4 regions of the Anabaena sp. CA genome follow, and region 2 is predicted to be linked to each of the others. Evidence: predicted binding sites of a transcription regulator. Region 2 holds the regulator's gene; each other region holds the start of a gene.

Region 1 (3,543 bases), on a different contig from region 2:
AATCAACAGCATTATTTGCCGCAACTTGTCGATAATCCCAACCAATTGACCCAACATTAGTATCTGGATGCCATTGACCAGCACTAAACTGTTGATAAGCGCGAAAAGCATTTAAGTGACCTGTTCCCATTTGAGCATTTAAAGGGATTTTGGGGTCTGTGTAAGCGTCAGAAGCCAGCCAATCTTGGTTTTGTTTATCAATGAGTGTGCGCGTCATTCCCAAGCGCAAACCGTCACCACTATCTTGAACTTTTTCGGCGGAATTAAGTAAGACAGCTTTCATCACTTGATGACGGCGACTATCAACACTCCAGTTGGGTTGTTTTGTGCGGAGTTGGCGATCGCCAAATTCTTGCAGCAAAGCCACCATAGCTGTAACATGAGGTGCAGCAAAGCTAGTACCCGTAACTTTCTTTAATTTACCATCAGGATTCAGCAAAGGAATATTACTACCAGGTGCAACTATACCTATAGCGCGTCGCCCATCCAAATTAAATTCCTTACCTGCTAGACGACGGCTAGCACCTTGATTTACACCCGCCAGATTGGAAACATCAACCTTATTAAAAATTCCTTGCCGACGGGATGAAAAAGCCACGTTGATTCCGTTAAAATTATCTGTAGGAATAGGAATACCACCTTTACCCTGATTACCTGCGATCGCATACACAACATCATGAACACGACTAGACCAGTCAACACATAGCGTTAATAGAGCATTACCATCTAAAACAGCATCAGGCCGGGGGTCACGGTTAAGAGGTTCACCAAAGCTAAAATTAATCGCACGCACATCACCGCCATTTTGCAAAGCTATATGTTGAGTTGATAAACATTCTTCCGCTTGACCCGTATTTTTTGTAGAACCTACCGCAGAAGAATATAATCTCGCTTCAGGAGCAACACCAGGTAAACCCTTATCCCTACTGACCATTACGCCAGCCACATTATAAGCATGGGGGTCAACAGCATTATTAGACTTAGCAGGTGCATTGCGTAAAAAAACCGCCGCCAAAGATACCGCACGATTTTTAGACACCGCCTTATCCCAACCAAACATCCCCGGACGACCGATTTCTACCTGACCGATAGCAATTTTACGACCGAGCAAATTATAAGGAGGTTGATGTAACTTCAAAACATCAATACCATTACTTTCCAAAGAAGTTTGTAAAGCCGAAGCCAAAACCGGCAAACTTAAACAGGAAGCACCTAAACCCCAAATTATCCAAGTTAATTTTTTAGTCATAGTTATTAGTCATTAGTCATTAGTCATTAGTCATTAGTCATTAGTTATTAGTCGTTAGTCATTAGTTTTTCTTCCTCCGCTCCCTCATCTCCCAGTCCCCAGTCCCCAGTCCCTTCCAGTCCCCAGTCCCCAGTCTCTTCCAATTTCCAAAATTCTCAATATTTTGTTACAGTGTTTTGTTACAATGCTTACAGACGAGAACGCTTAAAAACCCACTAGCCATGACCCAAAACCGATCTGAAAAACCCATTGTTATTGCTCCATCTATCCTATCAGCAGACTTTAGTCGTCTAGGTGACGAAATTCGTGCTGTAGACGCGGCTGGGGCTGATTGGATTCATGTTGATGTAATGGACGGTCGTTTTGTACCTAATATTACGATAGGTCCTCTGGTAGTGGAGGCGATTCGTCCAGTTACAACTAAGCCTCTGGATGTCCACTTGATGATTGTGGAACCAGAAAAGTATGTAGAAGACTTTGCGAAAGCTGGTGCTGATATTATTTCTGTACATTGCGAGCATAACGCTTCCCCCCACCTACACCGCACTCTCGGACAAATTAGAGAACTAGGTAAAAAAGCTGGTGTTGTACTCAACCCCGGTACACCTTTAGAACTAATTGAATATGTTCTAGAACTGTGTGACCTAGTATTAATTATGAGCGTTAACCCTGGTTTTGGTGGTCAAAGCTTTATCCCCGAAGTATTACCTAAAATTCGTAAGCTGCGTCAAATGTGTGATGAGCGCGGTTTAGATCCTTGGATTGAAGTAGACGGCGGACTGAAAGCTAACAATACTTGGCAGGTACTAGAAGCAGGTGCAAATGCGATTGTTGCTGGTTCTGCTGTATTCAACGCTAAGGATTACGCTGAAGCAATTACCAACATTCGCAACAGCAAACGCCCCGCACCTGAATTGGCAAAGGTGTAAATCAGTAATTCAAACTTAGTTAAGGCTTAATTTCACTAATTTAGCAAAAATCTCCACTCTTGAAGGGTGGGGATTTTGTTTTTTTAGTGAAAGTTTACAAAAAATGAGTTTAAATTTTTCTATCTTGGGTGAGTTTTGTTTTTTAATATGTTCAATGATTATCTAAACCAGGACTTAAGCAACTAGCACATTAGTAGGGTGCGTCAGATGTCAAAAATCTTTTGATTTTTACCAAATTATTGGCTCTGACGCACCCTATGCAAGTCGGTAAAGGAGTTGAATTAATGCCTTACAAACAAATTCAAGACTTACCAGATTCAGTCAAAGAACATTTACCACAACACGCCCAAGAGATTTTTCGAGCAGCTTTTAATAATGCTGAACAAGAATATGAGGAAGAAGAACGCGCCTTTCGTGTGGCTTGGAGTGCTGTTAAGCGTGACTACGAAAAGGGCAAAGATGGCAATTGGCACAAAAAACCAGAATAGCTGTAGGTAATTTCTTTCTTTAGTTAGAAGGAATTAGGAATTATCACAGTTATTGTGCTTAATAGCAGTAGTAGTAATTAATTTTTTGGGAATTATCGAACTCATAGATAATAGCCTGGAATCTCAGGCAAATTAACTAAAAGTTGAGAAATTCCCAATTTATTTTTTGGATATATATTATTAGCTAGATATAGATTAAATTACTTACACAAGTAGCGGATGTAGCGGGCAAGATGCCCGCACCACAATAATTTTATGATTAGTGTTTGGATTTGCTTTACCTGCAAGCTGCTGTAAATAATTACGAAGTACGAATTATTATGAATTATCTAGTTGCAGTCTTACCTGAAAGAACCACAGCAGAAGCGGCTTACTCTGCTCTAGAACAACAAGGATTATCAGAATCACAAGTTAATATTTTGGGACAGGGTTATAAAAGTGCTGATGAATTTGGTTTAATTAATCCTGAAAAACCAGCCCGCAGACAAGTAAATCGCCTGTTGTATTGGCTTATTCCTTTTGGATTTATTGCTGGCTATGCTTTTAATTGGTTGACAAGCATTGAGATTTTCCCTCAAGCTACAGCATTTGGTAATCAATTGATTGCTGGTTTGTTAGGAGCTATATCTGGTGCGTTAGGTGCGTGGGTAGTAGGTAGATTAGTTGGTTTAACTGTTGGTAGTGGTGATGCTTTGTCTTACCGTAACCGTCTGAATGCTGGTAAATATTTAATTATTGTCCAGGGAAATGAGGGGTTAATCCGAGAAGCTACTCGCGTATTGCGTCAATTTGAACCAGAAAATATTCAAGGTTATGCAAATGTTTAGAGATGTTTGATTGATAATTTGGAGACGCTGCATAGCAACGTCTCTACAGA
Region 2 (3,543 bases):
TTGCATGATCACTTGTCGAGCCTCATTAGCTTGATTTACCCGCACTACACCAGAAGCTATCACTTGACCACGTACTAAAGCCAGTTTACCTAAACGTAGGTCACGGTATGATTGGTAATATTTTTCTAGTCTTGCGACTTCCTGCTCTAAATAATCCTGTTGTCTTTCTAATTCTTTAAGACGGGCTTCGCGTTTGGCTATTACCTGTTCTCGTGCGGTAATTTCTAAGTTGCGGTTTTGAATGAGTTTGTCGAGTTGAGAAATTTTACGATCGCGTTGTTCGATGGCAGCTTGGCGGTTAGATAGTTCGCGATCGCGTTGTTCGATAGCGGCTTGACGATTGGCTAATTCGCGATCGCGCTGTTCTATGGCTCTTTTCGCTTCTGCATACAGTCGTTCCCGTTCTGCCCTCAGTTGTGCTATCGCTGTTTGTAGAGATTTGATTTGATTGTAAACTTTGCCGAGTTCAGTTATTGCCCGTTGATACTGGTTTTGAGTCCGTTGGAGTTTAGCTTGAGTTTGCGCTAAATCTCGCTGCACTATGACTTTTTCTTTTTTAGCTTGTTCTCGCTGAGTTTCTGCCTGTCTTTTCTCAGTTATGGTGGTTTGTAGCTGCTGATTAGCTTTCTTTAACTCAGTTTCTACCTGACTTTTTTGTTCTTCAGCAACTTTGAGTTGTTCTCGTTTTTGTCTAAGGTCTTTTTGAATATCTTCTAATTCAAAAACTCCCTTTCTGAGTCCTTCGTCAGCCAGAAACAGAATTGCTAGAGTTGTCGCCGCAGTTAACACACCTGTGAGGATAGTGATTAGTACCGCCGTATTTTTGGGACGCAGCTTAAAGAGAGACAGGCGTGCTTTGCCGACTTTGGTGCCGATGCGATCGCCAACCGTGGCAATTACTCCTCCCAAAATTAAAATTGCTGCTATTAGGATGTACCCGGTGGTCATCTTCAGCTACCGAAAGGTTTCCAGATACAGCCTACTACTTTCAGTCGAGGTATGTGGAGGATAGGAGGTGGGCAATAGCTGAAATTACTCAAGATTTTTGATTGACTTCCAAACTATGGTGTTAACTGAAATATAACACGCGCCACCTCCTCTGTTTCCACTTGATTTTTATGTGAACTGTCTGCTCAGGGCCACAGGTTTATGCACAGTAATTTTCTTTTTGTGGATCGAAATCATCTTTTTCTCACGCAGATCCCCTAGTAATCTGGTGACGGTTACGCGAGTCGAACCAATTGCTTCCGCGATCGCTTGATGGGATAACTTCAAATCAATCGTTATCCCATCTGCACAAGGAATTCCAAAATCACGACAGAGAATTAACAGAAAACTCACCAATCTTGAACCCATATCTCGGTGAGCTAAAGTTTCAATCATCATCTCTGTTTGCAAAATCCGCGAAGACAGACCTCGCAGCATCAACATGGATAATTCTGGATTTTCCTTGAGTGCTTGCTCCACTTGCTCAATTGGTGCTGACAGCAATTCTACAGGTGTAAATGCCACCGCATGGTAAAACCGATCCGACTTATTTCCCGTCAGCAGAGACAGCACTCCAAATACGCTATTTTCCCGCAGTAGTGCCACTGTAATTTCTTCTCCTGCCTCGTACACCCTGGACAGTTTTACAGCACCTTTCAAAAGAAAATAAACTCGCTCGGCAGGATCGCCCGGAAAAAAGATCGTTTTATTGCGTTCAAACGTTTCGACAACTGGCGGAAAAGCTCCAGTTGCCATCTGACGAAAAACATTTGCTAGGGCCTTATCTTGTGTCACGATCATCTCCCTTCCCCTACCCAATGCCAGAACAACAAAAAACTAAAAACTAATTACCTAAGAATACACCTGAAAACTCAATCAGACACCGTTAACCTTACTGTACTTTCCTATACTCAAACCGCTAACTTCAGAGTTATTTGTTCATAATGATACCTAATTTTTGCTATTTTTAGCTAGCAGTTCTTGATAGATACTTCTGCTTGCTGTAACCATCAGGTTTTTTAGAAAAAAACTTAAGTAATCTTGAAAATATCTTAAGGAATAATATTTATTTTAAATCCAACAAACACCCTTACTAATACTCTTTTTTGATAATCATGGATAAAACAAAGACAAACGTACCTCAGATTCTAGTATGCTCCTAATACATGAAGGCAGTAGCCGACGGCAAGCCGTCAGGCTAGGCAGAAGGGAAGAAATCTTCCAACATAGCTAATTCACCTCTTTGACTGGCTAGTGATTTCTGTCAAGCTGTACTAATCAATCATCACATGAATCAGATCAAAAATATCTATGCTGGATCTCAAAGGAAAAAACGCTCTGGTGACAGGGATTGCCAATAATCGCTCTATCGCCTGGGGCATTGCTCAACAACTACACGCCGCCGGAGCCAATCTAGGCATTACTTACCTACCAGATGAACGTGGCAAAATGGAGAAGAAAGTAGCCGAACTGGTAGCACCTCTCAACCCCAGTTTGTTCCTACCCTGTAATGTCCAAAACGACGAACAGATTCAATCTACTTTTGAGACAATCCGCCAGAAGTGGGGCAGAATAGACATTTTGATTCACTGTCTGGCCTTTGCTAACAAAGATGATTTAAGTGGAGATTTTAGCCAAACATCTCGCTCTGGTTTTGCCACAGCCTTAGATGTCAGCACTTATTCACTTGTACAGTTAAGTGGTGCAGCTAAACCTTTAATGACAGAGGGCGGAAGTATCATCACCCTGTCCTATTTGGGTGCTGTCAGGGCAATTCCTAACTACAACGTCATGGGAGTTGCTAAGGCAGGTTTAGAAGCTAGTGTACGTTATCTAGCATCTGAACTCGGTTCCCAAAATATTCGCGTCAATGCCATTTCTGCCGGGCCTATCCGCACCTTGGCATCGAGTGCCGTTGGTGGCATTTTAGATATGATTCATCACGTCGAACAAGTCGCCCCCTTGCGTCGTACCGTCACCCAAATTGAAGTAGGTAACACTGCGGCTTTTTTAGCCAGTGATTTAGCTAGTGGCATCACCGGACAAGTCCTGTACGTGGATGCAGGATATGAAATTACGGGTATGTAATAAAATTTGGGCATGGGGCAAATAAATTCAAAATTCAAAACTTGTACTGAGCTTGTCGAAGTATTCAAAATTCAAAATTGAATAAATTCTGCCCCTAGCTTCTTACCCAATCCCCAATCCCCAATCCCCAATCCCCAATCCCCAGTATTATGCAAATCAGCGATTATCCCCAAATTAATTTATCTTCAGCCCCTCGTATTGCCTCGGTGCATCGCTCCACTGGTGAAACTGATGTGCAAGTTACTATCAACCTAGATGGCAGTGGCATCTGTAAAGCAGCCACGGGTATTCCGTTTTTGGATCACATGTTGCATCAAATTGCTTCCCACGGCTTAATTGATTTGGATGTCAAAGCTACAGGCGACTGGGAAATTGATGATCACCACACAAATGAAGATGTGGGTATTACCCTTGGGCAAGCTTTACATAAAGCATTAGGTGATAGAAAAGGGATTGTCCGTTTTGGCA
Region 3 (3,543 bases), on a different contig from region 2:
CTACTTCACAGGGTGTATTGCATTGTAAGTAGCAACTGCCCACAAACCAGTGATAACTTTTCTGTATCGCCAACTCAGCCAAAAAGCGATCGCGTGAACAGTCTTATCGCCTAACTGCTCAACAATTAGATGAGGATAAATCAGACGATTACCTTTGTTGAGCCTCGCTGTTTCCCTACCCCTAGCTACATCTACCCCCATGCGAACTAGAATAAAGTCTTAATAAGCACGATTCAAGGGTAAAATCTGCTAATTCACACATGAAGAATGTACAAATATTCTGGCGACAGGGAGATATTATCGTCTGAATGTTTGTATTTCACTGCAAAAAAATATATTATTCTCCTACTTGATCCCTAGATGAATCCAGAAAACGTAGAAACCTACATAAATCATCCAACTTGGGGCTTGCTATATCGGATCTGCATGGTTGATGAAGCCCAGGATTTGTTCACTACACTGTATGCACAACGCTTATTTTTTTTGGTGGTGAATGACATTAAAGGCGTTAAATTTCAGCCTATAGGCCGTACCGAGGCGAGAATGTTGTTGGAAAATCGTTTGCGTACTTTACGTCGTCATGGTCATTTACAGGAGTACGATCAGCTTCAGAGTGTTTTCCAGCGCACCTTCCAATGATGAGTTCGATTAGCGAACGTATTACTCAAATTCGTGCATTCATTCCTCCTTCAGTACGGTTAATTGCTGTCACTAAGCAAGTACCGGCTGAAGTGATTCGCGCTGCTTATGCAGCCGGTATCCGTGATTTTGGCGAAAATCGCATTCAAGAGGCGGCTAATAAACAAGCCGAGTTGCAAGACTTATCTGATATTACTTGGCACTTTATTGGGCATTTGCAAAGCAACAAAGCTAAAAAAGCCCTAGAACAATTTGACTGGATTCACTCCGTAGATAACTTGAAATTAGCACAGCGTTTAGATCAATTAGCGCAACAGCTAGGAGTCACTCCCCAAGTGTGTCTGCAAGTGAAAATTCTCCCAGATCCCAATAAATCCGGTTGGAGTGTACCAGAACTACTAGCTGATTTACCTGCACTCAATCAATGTAAAAATTTACAAATTCAGGGTTTAATGACAATTCCGCCACTCGGTTTAAACGATGCGGAAGTTGCTTATGTATTTAATAGCACTCGCAACTTAGCCAAAGAAATTACTGAACAAAATTGGTCTCACATCAAAATGTCAGAGTTGTCGATGGGTATGTCAGGAGATTACCAGCTAGCCGTGCAAGCTGGGGCAACTATGGTTAGATTAGGGACTATTTTGTTTGGCAACCGTACTTAAAGGGACTGGGGATTGAGGATTGGAAGGGATTGGGTAATGGGTAATGGGTACTGGATTTTTCCCCTCCGCTTCCCCTGCTCCCCTGCTCCCCTGCTCTCCTGCCTCCCCTGCCTCCCCTGCCCAATCTACTCCCCAAGGAGTACAGACAATTTTCTACCGTATTGGTAAAATCAGGCACTTTAAAATATATTATTAAGAAAAATAAAATATTTGAAAATTTCGGAGAAAATCAACTATCTTTCGGATGATTGTTGAGCTATAATTCTCACTCAATTATCATATCTAGGTGAATGTAACTGCCTTACCAGCAGCGCGAGTTTATTGCCAATAGCAGTAGTAGATGCTACAAATAGCGATAAAATTAATTGGCCGTTTGGCCTTTTTAGGGTTCCGATTGGCTAGATCAACAAAGAACCGGATATATAAGGGCAATTTGCAGAAGGAGTGCAGCTAAATGAACAACCTATTTTCTAAACTGCGAGACTTTGTAGGTCTCAACGAGCAGGTAGAATACGAATACTACGAAGAAGAGGCAGATACAGATAACTACCAAAACTTGTATCAACAGGAAAATCCCCAACCAGCACCAGCAGAACCAGCCCCAGCCAATAGACGTTGGCGCGAACCTGTGAATACAATTAGTGATGAAGTAGCAGCAGGATCAAAATCAACAATGGGGAATGTAATTGGTATGCCAGGCGCAATTAACGGGATTTCGGAAGTATTAGTGCTTGAACCTCGTACATTTGAAGAAATGCCCCAGGCGATTCAAGCATTACGTGAGCGTAAATCAGTAGTCTTGAACTTGACAATTATGGATCCTGATCAAGCTCAACGGGCTGTAGATTTTGTTGCAGGTGGAACTTACGCACTAGATGGGCATCAAGAACGCATCGGAGAAAGTATCTTTTTGTTTACGCCTAGTTGTGTGCAAGTTAGCACCCAAGGTGGAGTTATTCATGAAGTACCCCAACCCCCAGTACGTCCCTCTCGCCCTGCAAGTCCCACACCAAATTGGGGTAACGAAGGCAACCGCATGGCACAATAAAGTTAAATTAGTCAATAGTCTATAGTCACAAGTCCAAAGCCGAAAGTTTGCGACTAATGACTAATGACTAATGACTAATGACTAATGACTAATAACTCATGACTAAAAAATTTGGTTTGATCGGTGGTGGGGTAATGGGAGAATCGCTGTTATCCCGCCTTATTGCGCGTGGAATTTATCACCCATCAGAAGTTATAGTCAGCGAACCCCAAACAACACGCCAAGCTTTTTTACAAGAAAAATATGACGTGACTGTGACTACAGATAATCGTCTGGTGTTCAGTCAAGCCCAAGAAGTGGTATTTTTGGCAATAAAGCCACAAGTATTTACAGCGATCGCTCAAGAATTAGCAGATATTATTTTAGTTACAGACAACTCACCCCTAGTCATTTCCATATTGGCGGGAGTGTCGTTAAATCAACTAGAAGCAGCATTCCCAGAATTACCAGTGATTCGAGCCATGCCCAACACCCCCGCCACCGTGGGCGCAGGGATGACAGCGATTTGCTACGGTGCATACACCCACCGCGAACACCACCAGTTAGCACAGCAAATATTTTCCGCCGTCGGGCAAGTGGTTGAAGTCTCGGAATCCTTGATGGATGCAGTTACCGGTTTATCTGGCAGTGGCCCGGCTTACGTTGCAGTATTAGTAGAAGCCCTCGCCGATGGTGGAGTTGCCGCCGGACTACCTAGGACAATTGCCAATCAACTGGCATTACAAACCGTGTTGGGTACAGCCCAATTATTGCAAGAGAGCAAAATGCACCCAGCAGAACTAAAAGACAGAGTTACTAGCCCCGGTGGTACAACAATTGCAGGTTTAGCCAAATTAGAACAGGCAGGATTTCGTTCCGCCTTAATTGAAGCCGTCAAAGCTGCCACAGCGCGATCGCAAGAATTAGGGAAGTGAGGGAGACAAATCAATTCAAAATACCCTGCGGGAACGCCAAAGGCGTACAAAATTCAAAATTCAAAATGGGGATTGTTGACTGTTGACAGTTGACAGAATTTCTACCTTGTCTACCTTGTCTACCTTGTCTTCCCCTGCTCCCCTGCTCCCCTGCTCCCCCTGCTCCCCCGCTTCCTCATCCCCAGTCCCCAGTCCCCATTCCCCAGTCCCCAGTCCCCAATCCCCAATCCCCAATTCCCCATTCCCACTAACGAAGTTGACAAAAGACTCGTTAATA
Region 4 (3,543 bases), on a different contig from region 2:
ATTAACGCTGACTATATAGACACTGCAAACAAACCACAAGGTTTAAATATTTCCCGTGGCGTAGACTATTCAGGAGCGTTTAAAAATAAGCGTTCTTCCTTTGGGATTTCTGGAGGTAAACCGCAACAGCGACAGGCGACAATCCAAATTGGCAGCAGAAATACTAATATTCTCAACTACAATCTAGTAGGTGGCAATGGTAGGTTTTATAGTCAAGGTAAGTTTAAAGATATTTGTCATGCTTTGGGAGAATTTGCCTGTAAGCAAGCGACTAATCGCTCTATGGCGGCTATTACTAATAAGGGTTATGTAATTCTGTTAGTGAATGATTTTAAGGCTAATTCTATTATTGAGTTTTCTCCAATTAACCAAGAATTATTACCACACCAGTTTGATGATGTGTTAACAGGTATTGCTCGAAATAATTGTTTAGGCACAATTCAAGAAGGCATATTATTTGATGGCGGTATGTCCCCTGGATTGTATTACGACAATAAAATTTATGTGGAAAATCCAGGCCCGATTGGTTCAGTATTTTTGATTTATAAAAAGTCGCAAAATTAAAGCTTGATGCTGTGGCGGATTATTGGCATGGATTGATACATTTGAGATGATGACAACCAAAATCTTGAGTCATCATTGCTGCAAGTAGTTGAAAAGTTGGAGTATCAAGATTTAATTCTTGCTTGATTTGCTCATCTGCCTCTTGTTGAGCTATCCGCTTTGCTATTTGCTGAAACTGTAACCAAGTTAAATCACTGGCAACAAATGCTTTAGCAAGGCTAATTAGCAGTTCTTCATAATTATTGTCTTCTAATTTCGACATCATGCGATGTTTAATTTTTAAACTATGATCAAAGCAGTAATACCAAGATTTTGGTTGCTGCTTAAGTACCATTGTCAAAAAATCCTGCTGTTTCGAGCGGCTAACAGTCTTATCTGCCTCGCTACACACTATTAATATAGGAGCAGAATAACGGCTTGGTGCTTGTTTTAACAGCTTTTCTCCTAATTCTAGAAATATTCGTAATGCTTTCACACAAAAACCGTTATAACCAAAATTGCCGGGTGCATTTTTGTTGAACCATTCAAAATAAATTGGTAGAGTTTTGATTAGCCAATCAGTTATGAAATAGTGACTACCCAGATAAGGCGCGAATAATAAGGCGGACTCAATTTGTTGGGGATACTCTAAAGCTAACCACGCTGCTAATGTTCCACCTGTTGATAATCCTCCAATTACGACTTGTTGACCTAGGGTTTTGGCAATTTCCAACCACTCGATCACAAATTGTTGGTAAGTTTGAATGTCGGTTGGTAGTGGTGGGGGATTTTGGCGATTCCAGTCACCTGAGCGTCCATGTCCTGGTTGTAAGGGAATTAGAACGTTGTATCCTGCTTGAAAAAAAGCTTTGCCAAGTGGCTCAAATTGGTAAGGCCCTGCGGTGAAACCATGCAAGAATAGACAAACTTTTGCGGTGAAATTGGGATGAATCAAGAATTTTGAACGACAGGCTGCGTTTTTCAGTGTTAGCGCAGACTCTGATTGATGAACTTTTTCCAAAATTTCTACTGTCTTGCGAATGCAAACTTCCATCTGCTCTATTGGTTTATTTGTGCATATATTAGTTATTTTCCTAACTCAGTAAGCGAGTGAAATCTAGCAAATGGCAGATTGTGAGTTATATTTAGCCTGTCTGAGATTGAGGCTCATCAACGGCAAGTTTAACTGTTCATGCAATGCAAAATTTATCACACTTGCCTATGTATGGATACAATAAAACCCGCCGTAGCGGGAGTACACACAACAACACTATGAACAATGAAAACTTGATTTAGGCAAAATATCTCATTTCAGCTTCTAGTTGCTGAATCAGCCTCTCGTCACCACGAGATTTCGCTACTTGCAAGCGATGCTCAATGTTTCTTTTAATATTCTCTTTGTGTATATCTGTTGCTGCACTCCTAGCACCGAGTTGATTCTGTCTCATAGTGGTTAACCTCTAATTTTTCTGTTTATGTCTGAGGACTTACGCAACTGCCACATTAGTAGGGTGCGTCAGAAGCCAAAAATAGGTTTATTTGCTCTATTTATGCAGGCTGACGCACCCTACATATAGATATTTAGTGTGACACTGGCGTAAGTTTTATGTCTGTTCTTCTTAACATAGCACAATTTTAGTAGTCTATGTTACAGAAAAATTTAATTTAATATAGTTTTACTTTTAAGGTATGTGGGAAAATCAGGCTCTCGTGACGTTATTAAGCGATTTTGGCGATCGCGATGTGTATGTAGGGGTGATGAAAGGAGTAATCGCCCAAATTAACCCAAAATTGCGCGTGGTAGACTTAACGCATGAGATTCCAGCGCAAAATCTGGCGGCGGCTAGGTTTTGCTTCATGAATGCTTATCCTTACTTTCCAGAGGGAACAGTACATATAGCGGTGGTAGATCCGGGAGTGGGGAGTCAAAGACGGGCGATCGCGGTAGAATTTGCAGGTGGGTTTTTAGTAGGGCCAGATAATGGTATATTTAGCGGCGTATTAGCTCAAACTCCAGCCATTGCCGCCGTCGAGTTGACAAATCCCCAATATTGGCGCACCCCTGAACCTAGTAAGACTTTTCATGGTAGAGATATTTTTGCACCCGTCGGTGCTTATCTAGCCAGTGGTGTTTCTCTGCAAGAGTTAGGACAAGCAATTGACACAGCAACTTTAACACAGCTAAGTCTCAAGTTGTGCCATTCTACAACAACTGGTGTTGCAGGTTGTATTCAATATATAGATCACTTTGGCAACTTGGTGAGTAATATTCCAGGGAGTTATGTACAAGGTAAAAAATGGTGTGTGCAAGCTGGCGAGTTAATTATTCCTGGCTGTGAAACTTACAGCGATGTTGCCTGTGGGGAAGCAGCCGCTTTAGTTGGTAGTCATGGCTGGGTAGAAATTGCTATCAATAGTGGTAATGCACAGTCGCAGTTACAGATAAATTTGCAAGATTCTCTAGAAGTGATTCATGATTAAACTATTAATAGGGAAGAAGATTTATTGTGTAGAACTCTGAATTTTGAATGAGAGAATTTTGAATTGCTTATGACTACGCCAACAATATCTGCACCGGAAGTTTATCAAGGTCAGTTTGGGGAGTTTACAATTAATCAGAGCGATCGCATAGGTGTAATTATCTATCGTTCGGCGTTAATGGTAGCGGCTCTGTGCTTTGCTATTGGTACGGGTTTAGTATTATTCCAGAGTAATTCTACCACCATCCAAGCACTCACACCTTTATACACTTGTTTCAGTTTAGCTCTGGGTGTGAGTTTATTGACAATACATATTTACATGACAGCATTACACAGAATATTGCAAGCTTTTTGGATAATTGGTAGTATTTCCGCCTTTGTTATCGGACATTTTGACAGTCTACCTTTTGCTGTCACTGTCTACAATCAACCCCTAACTTTATTTGGTGTTGGTTTTACTTTCGCAGCTTTAACAGGCATTTATTTTAAGGAAGCGTTTTGTTTTAATCGTGCAGAAACT

The links. Region 2 encodes NtcA, which controls nitrogen genes in cyanobacteria. Its sites were predicted from a motif close to TNTGTANNNNNNNNTACANA; they were not measured.
Region 1: rpe (ribulose-phosphate 3-epimerase) is a predicted target of NtcA. The motif match lies at 1,425-1,444, and genes of this name have one in related genera.
Region 3: AACS98_RS05505 (cell division protein SepF) is a predicted target of NtcA. The motif match lies at 1,635-1,654, and genes of this name have one in related genera.
Region 4: AACS98_RS20865 (SAM hydrolase/SAM-dependent halogenase family protein) is a predicted target of NtcA. The motif match lies at 2,179-2,198, and genes of this name have one in related genera.

What each region holds. Positions count from the first base shown of each region.
Region 1 covers NZ_CAWMSA010000082.1:31,391-34,933, forward strand. Annotated here, with positions in the region: gene AACS98_RS22225 (S8 family serine peptidase) at 1-1,249, opposite strand, end outside; gene rpe (ribulose-phosphate 3-epimerase) at 1,471-2,178, shown strand; gene AACS98_RS22235 (ChaB family protein) at 2,463-2,666, shown strand; gene AACS98_RS22240 (hypothetical protein) at 2,987-3,493, shown strand.
Region 2 covers NZ_CAWMSA010000035.1:197,728-201,270, forward strand. Annotated here, with positions in the region: gene AACS98_RS08445 (DUF3084 domain-containing protein) at 1-948, opposite strand, end outside; gene ntcA (global nitrogen regulator NtcA) at 1,117-1,788, opposite strand; gene fabI (enoyl-ACP reductase FabI) at 2,299-3,075, shown strand; gene hisB (imidazoleglycerol-phosphate dehydratase HisB) at 3,225-3,543, shown strand, end outside.
Region 3 covers NZ_CAWMSA010000020.1:93,559-97,101, reverse strand. Annotated here, with positions in the region: gene AACS98_RS05520 (hypothetical protein) at 1-201, opposite strand; gene pipX (transcriptional coactivator PipX) at 361-639, shown strand; gene AACS98_RS05510 (YggS family pyridoxal phosphate-dependent enzyme) at 636-1,304, shown strand; gene AACS98_RS05505 (cell division protein SepF) at 1,759-2,352, shown strand; gene proC (pyrroline-5-carboxylate reductase) at 2,451-3,266, shown strand.
Region 4 covers NZ_CAWMSA010000068.1:116,269-119,811, forward strand. Annotated here, with positions in the region: gene AACS98_RS20850 (phosphodiester glycosidase family protein) at 1-564, shown strand, start outside; gene AACS98_RS20855 (alpha/beta hydrolase) at 584-1,597, opposite strand; gene pirA (arginine synthesis PII-interacting regulator PirA) at 1,836-1,991, opposite strand; gene AACS98_RS20865 (SAM hydrolase/SAM-dependent halogenase family protein) at 2,233-3,024, shown strand; gene AACS98_RS20870 (DUF2301 domain-containing membrane protein) at 3,094-3,543, shown strand, end outside.